3 regions of the Mesorhizobium sp. WSM4810 genome follow, and region 2 is predicted to be linked to each of the others. Evidence: riboswitches for the same ligand, from Rfam matches in the RefSeq annotation. Region 2 holds a riboswitch; each other region holds the start of a gene.
The links. A riboswitch is a leader RNA that binds a small molecule or an ion and turns the genes downstream of it on or off. The one in region 2 is predicted to bind cobalamin.
Positions count from the first base shown of each region.

Region 1: it holds a riboswitch for cobalamin, as region 2 does, so the genes downstream of both, AC0L3O_RS27365 (ABC transporter ATP-binding protein) here and AC0L3O_RS16800 (aromatic ring-hydroxylating oxygenase subunit alpha) in region 2, are expected to answer to the same signal.
Region 3: it holds a riboswitch for cobalamin, as region 2 does, so the genes downstream of both, AC0L3O_RS07900 (CbtB domain-containing protein) here and AC0L3O_RS16800 (aromatic ring-hydroxylating oxygenase subunit alpha) in region 2, are expected to answer to the same signal.

Region 1 is NZ_JBVVQV010000024.1:102,763-106,570, forward strand. Features, by position in the region: gene AC0L3O_RS27360 (ABC transporter substrate-binding protein) at 1-847, opposite strand, end outside; gene AC0L3O_RS27365 (ABC transporter ATP-binding protein) at 844-1,656, opposite strand; cobalamin riboswitch at 1,744-1,948, opposite strand; partial or broken gene AC0L3O_RS27370 (AraC family transcriptional regulator) at 2,213-3,045, shown strand; gene AC0L3O_RS27375 (bifunctional helix-turn-helix transcriptional regulator/GNAT family N-acetyltransferase) at 3,145-3,808, opposite strand, start outside.
Region 2 is NZ_JBVVQV010000010.1:119,223-123,030, forward strand. Features, by position in the region: gene AC0L3O_RS16795 (FAD-binding oxidoreductase) at 1-384, opposite strand, end outside; gene AC0L3O_RS16800 (aromatic ring-hydroxylating oxygenase subunit alpha) at 408-1,655, opposite strand; cobalamin riboswitch at 1,769-1,971, opposite strand; gene AC0L3O_RS16805 (DUF680 domain-containing protein) at 2,478-2,684, shown strand; gene AC0L3O_RS16810 (DUF680 domain-containing protein) at 2,752-2,976, shown strand; gene AC0L3O_RS16815 (DUF680 domain-containing protein) at 3,051-3,287, shown strand; gene AC0L3O_RS16820 (ABC transporter ATP-binding protein) at 3,478-3,808, opposite strand, start outside.
Region 3 is NZ_JBVVQV010000004.1:135,886-139,693, reverse strand. Features, by position in the region: gene cobO (cob(I)yrinic acid a,c-diamide adenosyltransferase) at 1-597, opposite strand, end outside; gene cobU (bifunctional adenosylcobinamide kinase/adenosylcobinamide-phosphate guanylyltransferase) at 599-1,096, opposite strand; gene AC0L3O_RS07905 (CbtA family protein) at 1,119-1,883, opposite strand; gene AC0L3O_RS07900 (CbtB domain-containing protein) at 1,913-2,092, opposite strand; cobalamin riboswitch at 2,130-2,338, opposite strand; gene AC0L3O_RS07895 (heparan-alpha-glucosaminide N-acetyltransferase) at 2,657-3,649, shown strand; gene AC0L3O_RS07890 (methyltransferase family protein) at 3,646-3,808, shown strand, end outside.

The DNA.
Region 1 (3,808 bases), on a different contig from region 2:
CGTTCCTGACCGCATCGGTCTCCTTCATTGCCGGATGGACTTTGAGGAAGTCGAGCAGTTTCCTGTAACCGCCGCCGTCCTGGTAGTCGAGCAGGATCAGGAACTGCGGATTGCGGGAAGCGACCGTTTCCCAGTCCGTATTGCCCCAGCTCGTCTGCATGTCGGCCATGATGTTGTCGCCGCCGGCAGCGGCGATCATGGCGCTGGGGATCGCGAACTTGCCTGATGTGAAGGGTTTGTCTTCGCCGGAGTCGTAGAGAAACACCCGCGTCCGCTCGCGGTCGCCGACCTTTGCCGTGATATCGGCGAGTTGCGCTTTCCAGCCTGAAACGAGTTTTTTCGCCTCGGCCTCCTTGCCGAAAATCCTGCCCAGCTTTTCGATGTCGCCGTAGAGCAGGTCCATCGAGGCGGCGGGGCGGTTGTTGTCGAGATGGACGCAGCTTTCCGTCAGCACCAGCGTCTTGACGCCGTGCGGCGCCAGCGTATCGGGCGTTACCTCGCCGCCCGGCTTCATGCCGTAATACCAGCCGGCGAAGAAGAAATCGGGCTCGACCGCGACCAGGTTTTCGAGCGTCGGGTATTTCGGCGCGAGTTCCGGGATCGCGCCCTGCCCGGCCTTGAATTCCGGACCGACCTTGTACCATCCGGTGATGCCGGTCAGGCCGACGATCGACGGTTGCAGCCCCAGCGCGAAGGCCATCTCGGCCATGTTCATATCCTGGATGACGGCGCGCTTCGGCGCGGCGTCGAACGTCAGCGTTGTGCCGCAGCTGTCGACTGTTACCGGGAAAGCGAAGGCGGCCTGGGCAAGCAGCAGAGAGGCAAAAGACAGTGCGAGGCGTTTCACGGGTGTTGCTCCTTGGTTAGATCAGAAGAGGCACGGTTCGGGACTTCGAACACCGTGAGTTCGCGGTCTTCGGTGGGATGGCGCAGCCGAAGCACCTCGACGCCGAAAATCTCGCGGATCAACTGCTTGGTCAGCGCCTCGCGCGGACCGGCGAGTGCCTGCAGGCGGGCCTCGTTCATCACCGCGACCCTGGTGGCAAATGGCGTGACCAGCGACAGATCATGCAGCACCGCCACGACGGTCATGCCAAGCTGCGATACGAGTTCGAGAAGTTCGCTGCGGGCGCGCGGATCGAGATGATTGGTCGGTTCATCGAGGAACAGGATTTTCGGCTCCTGGGCGATGGCGCGCGCCAGCTGGGCGCGTTGCCGCTCACCACCCGACAGCGAGCCGATCGTGCGGCCGAGCAGCGGCAGCAGGCGGGTTCTGCGAAGCGCTTCGACGACAACGTCGCGTTGCTCGCTCCTGCGTCGCAAGCCGGCATGCGGGACCCGCCCAAGTCCGACGTAGTCGATCACGGCAAGCCGCGGATCGGGTTGATCGGTCTGGCCGACGACCGCCATGTGCAGCGCCCGCTCGGCGGCCGAAAATGTCTCCAGCCGGCGTCCGGAAAATCTCACATCTCCCGCGCTCGGACGCAGCGTGCCGCATAGCATGCGCAGCAGCGTCGTCTTGCCGGCGCCGTTGGGACCGATGATGGCGAGGCGGTCTCCCGCCGCGACCGAAAGGCTGACCGCACTGACCAGTCGCTGGCCATTCGCCGTGGCGCTCAGTTCACGCGCTTCAAGAAGAGGCTGGCAGGCGTCCAACTTACCGTCACTTTCTCAATGGCGACGGAAGGAAGCTGGACCGGCCGACAAGACCGATGTCCACGTCTCCTCCCGGCACACCCCGTCCGGTCAACTCGTGCGATGGCAGGTCTCCTGGCTCGCGGGTCCTTGCGCCATCCTGCCTTCCCAGCCTTGCCGGCCAGTGGCATTTTCGGATTTTGCTCGCCGCTTACAGTTGCGGGGGCAGCCACGGCCTCGATCCGAAGGTCTCACCGTGTTCCCTTTTCACCCCTCGCCTTTCGGCTTGGGGACCATCAGTCAGCCACCCTAGTTTTCCGCCAATCCCAGCGCAATAAGCTTCCGGGGTTCGGAGTGCCCCGCGAGCAATGGTCTTGTCAGAGAGGATACTGAATTTCGTAATGTAATAACGTTACTAATTAAAAGACAACGCCTGCTCCTGTCAAGCCCTTCGCCCGACGCGTTCGACTTGCCGACCAGCGTCGCTTTGCGCGGTGCGCAATTTCGATCAAACTGCCTCCATCAGGACGCGGCACTATGAGCCGGCCAAATGCACAGTCCCACAGCAAGGAGCCATATGAACCCGACCGAGAGAGCGCTGTGGTTCGTCGAAAGCCATCTGCCGGAAGCCATCTCGCTCGACGATATCGCCAAAAGCAGCGGCGTGTCGCGCTTTCACGTGACGCGGGCTTTCGGCGCGGCGACCGGCCGTTCGGTGATGGGCTACCTGCGTTCTCGCCGCCTGACCGAGGCGGCGCGCAGGCTCGCCGCCGGCGCACCGGACATCCTCTCGGTCGCGCTCGAGGCCGGCTATGCCTCGCATGAGGCTTTCACCCGCGCCTTCCGCGACCAGTTCGGCACCACGCCGGAACTGGTGCGCGCGCAAGGCTCACTCAAAAACGTCGATCTCGTGGAGCCGATCCTGATGGACCAGTCCTTCCTCACCAATCTCGAGCCGCCGCGTTTCGAAACCAGCCGGCCGTTCCTCATCGCCGGTCTTGGCGAGCGCTACAGTTGCGAAACCAGCGCCGGCATCCCGATGCAATGGCAAAGGTTCGGCCCCTATGTCGGCAACATTCCAGGCGAGGTCGGCGACGTCGCCTATGGCGTCTGCGTCAACGGCGACGATGCAGGCAATTCGACTATATCGCCGGCGTCGAGGTGTCCGATTTCTCGGACCTGCCGAAGGAGTTTTCGCGCGTACGCGTGCCGGCGCAGAAATACGCCGTGTTCGCCCATCGCGACCACATCTCGACCATCCGCCGCACGGTCAACACGATCTGGAACAAATGGCTGCCGGCCTCCGGGCACAAGATTGCCGACGCGCCCGAATTCGAGCGCTACGGCCCCGAATTCGATCCGCGCAGCGGCAATGGCGGGCTGGAAATCTGGATACCGGTCAAAGGGTGAGGAAGGGCCAGTTTTCAACTTGTGTTGGAGACTAGTGTCGAGGCGCTCCGCCTTATCTTGCCTTCTCCCCTTGTCCCACAAGGGGAGAGTGGAAAGACGCTACAACTCCAGGTTCCAGTTCTGGCCGACCAGATCCTTGCCGAAGGCATGGTGGCGCTCCTGATTGGCCAGCTTGAACCCGGCCGCCTCGTAGATGCGGCGCGCTGAAGTGAGCACGTCGTTGGTCCACAGCGTCAATTTCTTGTAGCCCTTGGCACGGGCAAAGCCGATGCATTCCTCGACCAGCCGCCTGCCGATGCCGAGACCGCGCGCCGAGCGCTCGACATAGAGCAGGCGCAGCTTCGCCACCGCGTCCGACTGGCGCACGACGAAGACCGAGCCGACGACTTCCCCTTCCCGCTCGGCGATCCAGCTGCGTTCCCATTTCGGATCGTAGGATTTGACGAAAGCGCCGAGGATTTCGGCGACCAGCGCCTCATAAGTTTCGTCCCAGCCATATTCCTGCGCATAGAGCAGGCCCTGGCGATGGATGATCCAGCCGATGTCGCCGACCTGCAAAGACCGCAGCATGTAAGGGACCCTGGGCTCTGCACTCTCGCCCAGCAGGCGCTGCACCGTCTGCATCGCCTTGACCAGCCTGTCCTGTTCCGGTGCGGCGAGCCGGTCGAGCAGGGCCGCGACCTGATCGTGCGAACCCTGGTTCAGCGGCGCGAACGCCGCTCTTCCCGCCGGCGTCAGCGCAATCGACGAGCGCCGAGCATCG
Region 2 (3,808 bases):
ATACTTGGCCGCTGGATGGCTGTGCAGCGAAAAGTCGCCCGCCGGCCCATAGGCCTTCACGTGAACGCCGGGTGTCAGATTGTCGAACATCCAGCGGGTGCCGAGGCTGCCGGCCTGCGCTTTCACCGTCACCGCGATCGAGAACGGCCGCGACGGCGAGGACGACAGCGTATAGGTCCGCATCATCGGGCCCTCGGTGGTCGGCAGTTCCAGCGTCACGAACTGTCCCGGTCTGTAGCGGAACCAGGTCTGGTTGTCAGAGCGGAAGGTGAAGGTCTTCACGTCAGGCGCCTCGTCGCTGACGCCGATGACTTCCAGCACCTGGAGCCTGTCGTTCCAGGGCGCCATCTCGTCGAGATGGCGGTAGAGGCCAAGGTCCGACATCGCATTCATCCCCTTGACCTCGTTCAGGCGACGCTGCGCAGCGCCGGCCGCCCGGCTTCGGCAAGGCGCGGCCCGATGAAGGAGGCGTACCATTCGACGAACTGGATGACGCCGCCCTCATGCAGTTCCGAATAGGGGCCGGGCTCATAGGCCGGCGACAGGACGCCGAAGGCGTTTTCCTCGACAATGCGACGGTCCTGGTCGTTGGTCTCGGTCCAGACATGGGTAAGCTCGGCGAGGTCGTAGTCGACGCCTTCGACCGCGTCCTTATGGACAAGCCATTTGGTGGTGACGGCCGTTTCCGTGGCGCTGATCGGCAGCACGCGGAAGGTGACGGCATGATCGCCGAGGATGTGGTTCCAACTCGTCGGATAGTGATAGAGCAGCAGCGAGCCGATACGGTCGGTGGAAACGCTGTCGGAAAGGCCCCTCTTCACCGCGCGTCTGCCCGTCATTGTATAGCTGACGGCGTCGCGCAGCAGCGGCGCGCGGGTGGCGCGATACTGCCCGGCAGGATCGATGCGGAACTTGCTCGGCAAGCCCGCCGCCTCGCATTTCGCCCAGTGCGCGAGCATCTCCGGATCGCTGTCGGCGCCCTGCACGCCGGTGACGGTCGGCGCTTCCGGGAATGTCTTGCAGAGTTCCGGATGGTTGCCGGCGCAATGGTAGCACTCGCGGTTGTTCTCCCAGACGAGTTTCCAGTTGCCCTTCTCGACGATGGTCGATTCGAAGGCGATTTTTGCCTCGCGCAGCCGGTGCGGCAGGAGGTAAGGCTCGATCATGGCGCGCATCGGCGCGAAGTCGGCCGGCTCGTTGGCCAGGCAGATAAAGATGTAGCCGCCAACGCTTTCGCAAGCCACCGGCTTCAGGCTGAACTGGCTCTTGTCGAAGCCGTCTGCCATCTGGCGAGCAAACAACAGCCGGCCGTCCAGTTCGTAGGTCCACTGGTGATAGGGGCAGACGAGCTTCGCCGCAGTGCCCTTGTCGGCATTGCAGACACGGCTGCCGCGATGGCGGCAGGAATTGTGGAAGGCATTGATCTTGCCTTGCTGGTCGCGGACCAGCACGACCGGATAGTCGCCGATCTGGGCGGTGATGTAGCTGCCAGGTTTCGGCAACTCGCAATCGTGGCCGATGAACAGCCAGTCGCGATACCAGATCAGCTCCATGTCGAGCTTGAAGAAATCTGGATCGGTGTAGAAGGGCTGCTCGAGCGAATAGCCTTGCCTACGGCCGTGCAAGAGCCTCAGCATGTCGTTGCGCGCGTCCATGTCCTGTCCTCGTGTAAGGACTGAACTGGTGGTGATGGAGGGAGGACCGCTTGCACGCCGGCGACAGGGCCGGAGATGCATCATCCACCTCTTGACCGCCCACCGCGATCAGTCGAGTCTAAAAATCTCGGGCTGGTTTCCGGGCTCTGGAGTGTCCTTGCGGACTCATCGCGACACCTTCCCAGGCTTGTGGCCCAGTGGTCTCCCGTTGCGACTTGAACTCCACCACCGTTGCGGGGGCAGCGCCGGGTTCTGACCGGCTTCCCAATTCTCCGCTTCGTCGTCACCAAGCGGCACCTGAGATGGCGTGATCTAATCATGCCGGCCGGCTGACTGTCGGCATGAAAGCGACATCGTATCCATGCGGCGCGACACGGCGGGCGAAACCAGCAGGTTTATATCTGCAGGGCTGAAACACCACTTTTTCGGCGGCCACTGTCTTCTGCCGTGACATCGAATCCGACCCGCGGCGGAGATCAGGAAGGATAACAGTTTACAAAAGTGACTATTAGCCGCTTCTAAAATCGAACCGAACGGTTCGTTTCTGTTGACAATGCGTGCAGCACGCTGTGAACGCAAATTCGCCAATCCGTCAAATCATGAATGGCTAATTTTGAATAAGATATTGAAAACAAACCATAAAACCATGGTAGTAGATGCCTCTGGTACAATTTCAAGGTGTAGATTCTTGGTCCACATGGAACAACTTCGTGATTGGAATCCGCCGAATGGCCTTCCCACATCGGGGCTGTCCGAACGACGCGCATCCTCCCAAGACACGCCGCTAGCCGGACGGAAGACTAAGATACTGGAGTCCTAAAAATGAAAAAGATCGCTCTTGCTACCGTCGCCGTTCTGGCCATCACCGGCAGCGCCTTTGCCGGCAGCGACCATTATGGGTCCAACGCCGCCAACCAGCCGACTGCTGCGATCGACAGCTCGTATACGGCCTCTGTCCAGACGCCGGCTCACGCTGAAAAGCAGCCCGTTGGCCAGGGCGCCGACCGCAACCTTTTCGGCAACAATTAACAGCTGGTCCCAAACAGCAAAGTGGCGGTCCGCCGCTCGGGATCTGAGGAACTCAGGAGTACTTGAAATGAAGAAGCTCATTCTTGCCACCGCAGCCATTGTGGCGGTCTCCGGCGGCGCTTTTGCCGGCAGCGACAACTTTGGATCGAACGGTGCCAACCAACCGGCCGCCGCGGTCGACAGCAACTCGTACACGGCTTCGATTCGGAATTCGGCTTCGGCGCAGAATCCGGTTCCGGCTGACGAGAAACCCGTCAACGGCAGCGACCGTAACCTGTTCGGCAACAACTAACAGTTCGTTCCAACAGCGGCGGCGGCATTTGCCCGCCGCGCTGGTGGAACCAAGAAAATCCAGTAGTTTTGAAAATGAAGAAGATCGTTCTTACCGCTGCCGCGCTTTTGATTGCTGCCGGCAGCGCTTTTGCCGGTAGCGACAACTTTGGCGGAACCGACATCAACAAGCAGGCGACCATCAACGTCGACAACACGCAGACGTCTTCGGTACGCAATACCGGCTCGCCGGTCTACAAGCTGCTCAACTCGTCGGGCGACTTACAGAAGTCCGCCCCGCAGGGCAGCGACCGGAGCCTGTTCGGCCGCTAGCGCATCGGCCCGAAAATCGGTTCGATTTTCGGAAAGCACGATGCGCAGCGTTAAAGTGTTAGAGCGTACTTTTGTGCGTCCACTTGGACGCACGTCGCTCTAACAGCGACCGGAACGCACAAGAGCGGCGGGCTTTGCCCGCCGCTCTTGTTTTTGGGTCACCAAACTCCATCAGTTCGGCTGCCGCCTCTCAGGCTGCCTTTGCTTCCGCTTTGTGGAGCGTGAATGAATGTCCGTCGGCATCGAAAATATGCAGGTCGCCGGCATCGGCATTCAACCGCAGCGCAGCGCCGCGCTTGACCTCGACATTGCCTGGCAGCTTGGTCACCAGCGGCAGGTCGGCGCGGCCGATGTCGACATAGACGAGCTGGACCTCGCCGAGCTGCTCGACATAGTCCACTGTTCCCTCGAAAAGATAATCGGCGCCGGTGGCGATCGTCAGATCCTCCGGCCGCACGCCGAAGCTCACCGAAGCGCCCGTCGCCGAGGCCGGCGTGGCGATCGGCACCGTCGCCTTGCGG
Region 3 (3,808 bases), on a different contig from region 2:
CTGCGCCTTCACGCCGGCGGAAAAGTGATGCTTGGTCACGCCCATCTCGGTGACCAAATCGGCCGCCTCGACCAGCGCCGGCTTGGCGTTGCGGCCGGTGACGACGATATGCAGGTTTTCGCGGCGGCCCTTCAGCGCCGCCACCACCGTGTCGAGATCGAGATAGTCGTAGCGCAGCGCGATGTTCAACTCGTCGAGCACCAGAAGGCTAATCGATGGATCGGCCATTAGCTCGAGCACCTTGGCCCAGGCAGCCTCGGCGGCGGCGATGTCGCGCTTCAAATCCTGCGTTTCCCAGGTAAAACCCTCGCCCATCGTGTGCCAGACGACCCGGTCGCCGAAAGCGGCAAAGGCGTCCTTCTCGCCGGTATGCCATTTGCCCTTGATGAACTGGACGACGCCGACACGCCTGCCGTAGCCAAGCATCCTCAGCGCCAGCCCGAAGGCGGCGGTGGTCTTGCCCTTGCCTGGCCCGGTGTTGACGATCAGCAGTCCCTTCTCGACCGTCTTGGCCGCGACCTCGGCGTCCTGCACCGCCTTGCGCTTGGCCATCTTGGCGCGGTGGCGTTGCTCGTCCCTGTCATCGATATCGGTCATATCACTTCACCTTGAGCGGCAGTCCCGTCACCATCAGCAGCACCGTGCCGGCGACGGCGGCGACCTGCTGGTTGAGCCGGCCGGCGGCATCGCGAAACCGGCGGGCAAGCGCATTGTCAGGCACGATGCCCTGGCCGACCTCGTTGGAAACCACGAACCACGGCCCGCGCGGCCGCGACAGCACATCCGCCAGCCCTCGGCATTCGGCCTCAATGTCGCGTTCGGCCAGCATATGGTTGGACAGCCACAGCGTCAGGCAGTCGATCAGGACAGGCCGGCCGTCAGGCAGCGCCCCGATCGCGCCGACGAGATCGAGCGGCGCATCGATCGTCGTCCAACCGTCGCAACGCCGCGCTCGGTGCAGCGCGATGCGTTCGTGCATCTCGTCGTCATAGGCTTGCGCCGTGGCGATGTAGGTCCACGGCGCTGGACAGGCCGTCACCAGGCTTTCGGCATGCGCGCTCTTGCCCGAGCGTGCACCGCCGACGACCAGGGTCAGCTTGCTGCCTGGAGCAGCGCGATCAGGCAAGGCTGTCGCGCAGGCCGGTTGCGGCGCCGGTCAAGCGGCCGCGCACCACGCCGACGACAGCGCCGAGCACCAGCCAGAACACCAGATTGGTCAGCGTCACCGCCACCACGAACTGGTGGTGCATGCCTTCCGGGATCGGCGATTCGAAACTTTCGGGCTGCGGCGCGCCGACAATATGCGGCGCGACGATCAACGCTACGGCAAGAAGGGCCAGCGGCAGCGATTTGCGAAAGGCGAGCAGCCCGAGACCGGCAGCCGTCGCCACCACGGTCGCCGTCCACCAGATCTGGCGCTGGGCGAAATCGGCCGCCGGCATCGCCGGCAGTTCGGGCGGCAGGCCGAGGTTCGGGGCCAGCGTGAACACCGCGAAGCCGGCAAGGCCCCAGAACAGGCCCTGTCGCCAATTGCCGATGCCGCCGGCGAATTCCGAAGCGGCGACCAGGATCAGCGCAAAGCCGATGCCGGTGACGACGTTGGCAACGACGTTGAAGGCGAAGCGCTCGAAGCCATCGGCCGGCGCCCAGCCTTCCTCTTCCGCGGTGGCTGCTTCAGCCGGCACGGCGCTGCTCATGGCATTGCTGCCTGCTGCGGCCGGCGCCAAACCATGGTCATGCGTGTGACCACCGCCGGCCTGTTCGTAGACTTCCGCCTTGAGGATGAGTGGCACCGTGGCGTAGGCCTGCATGCAGGCGAGAACGACGCCGGCCACAAGCCCTGCCATCGCCGCGATGAACACGACGTTGCGAAACAGTGTCATGGTGTCAGCCCCTCGTCAGTGGCCCCCCGTCAGTGGCATGGAAAGCCCATCGAATGGCGATAGTCGTGAGCGGCATTGTGGACCGCATCGATATGCGAGAAGCCGACAAAGCCCATGACGAAAACGCCGAGAAATGCAGCAAGCGCCAACTGCACAAAGCGCGACTGCGAGGAGACGGAAGCGCCGAGCGAGACGGAAGCGGTATTCATGTCTTGTCCTTTCGCCCTCCACCCGAGGGCATAGAAGTCAGTTCTCCTGTCGCCGGCAGGTCTCCTGGCTCGCGGATCAGCGCCCTTCCCCACCTTCCCGAAGAAGCTCTTCCCGAAGAAAATCTTCAGTGGCATATGGAGAGGACTACCGCACACAGTTGCGGGGGCAGCCACGGCATCGGGCGAATTTGCCCCTACCGCATTCCCTCTTGGTTCCAAAACGGAACCGACGACGGCTGCGACTATAGGCAGAATCGCCGCGCCCGGCAAACCAAATTCCGCCAGCTAGCAGCGCGAATGCGCCGTCAAGGTAATCGTTTCTCGTGGGCTCTTCCTTCTCCCCTTGTGGGAGAAGGTGGCCTCGCGAAGCGAGGTCGGATGAGGGGTGTTCCAGCTTGGCACCAACAGCGCTCCGGCCAGCACCCCTTCAACCGTCTTGGCGCTGCGCGCCAATCCACCTTCTCCCACAACAAGGGGAGAAGGAAGAAGGAACGGCGCCTGTCTTCTTTTGTCCGGGGCAACCATGATAATCGTCTTGCAGCACTGAATCAGAATTGCGAGACCATGACCATTCCTACGCCGGCCGTTCAGGACCGATCCAGGCGCATCATCGCCATCGACGTCGCCCGCGGCATCGCTTTGCTTGCCATGGCGAGCTACCATCTCACCTGGGATCTCGAATTCTTCGGCTACACCGATCCCGGCCTGACCGCCTTTGGCTGGTGGAAATTCTACGCGCGCTGCATCGCTTCGACCTTCCTGTTCCTGGTCGGCGTCAGCCTGTTCCTCGCCCATGGCAAGCAAATCCGCTGGAACGGCTTCTGGAAACGCTTCGCCATGGTCGGCGGGGCGGCGCTCGCCATATCGGCCGCCACTAGGCTTGCCACACCCGACAGTTTCATCTTCTTCGGCATCCTGCACGAGATCGCGCTCGCCAGCCTGCTCGGCCTGGCGTTTCTGCGGCTGCCGGCGCTGGTGACGCTGGTTGTCGCAGCTTTCGTCATCACCGCGCCGCTCTACCTCAGGTCCGGGATCTTCGATCATCCGGCCCTGTGGTGGGTCGGCCTGTCGGCAACCAACCCGCGCTCCAACGATTATGTCCCGCTGTTTCCATGGTTCGGCGCTGTGCTTGTCGGCATCGCAGCGGCAAAGCTTGCCTTCGCCTCCGGCGTGCTGACGCGGCTGGCGGGCCTGGCGCCCGGCCGCTGGACTAATCCGCTGGTCTTTATCGGCCGGCACAGCCTCGCCTTCTATCTGATCCACCAGCCGGTGCTGATCGGCTCGGTCTGGCTGACTTCGCAAGTCATGCCGGCAGCCGTCGAAACCAGGCAGGTCACCTTCCTAAAAGAATGCCAGGCATCGTGCGAGCAATCGCGCGACACGGAGTTCTGCAGCAGCTATTGTGTCTGCATGCTCGATACGCTCGAGGGCGAGGCCACGCTTGATCGGCTCTACCGCAACGACCAGGCTGCTGAATGGAAGGCGCGTCTCGACGAACTCGCCGGCGCCTGCACTGCCAAGGCCGACGGCACTTTGATGGAGGGAGGAGCACAATGACCGACCATCAGCAGAAACCGGGCCAACAGAAACCGGGACAGCAAAAACCGGGGTTTATACCGTGGCCGCCGCTGATCTATGTCGCGGCCATCGCCGTCAGCATCGCGCTTGGCTTGCTTTATCCGCTGCCATGGATCGGCGGCCTTTTGGGCGACATCC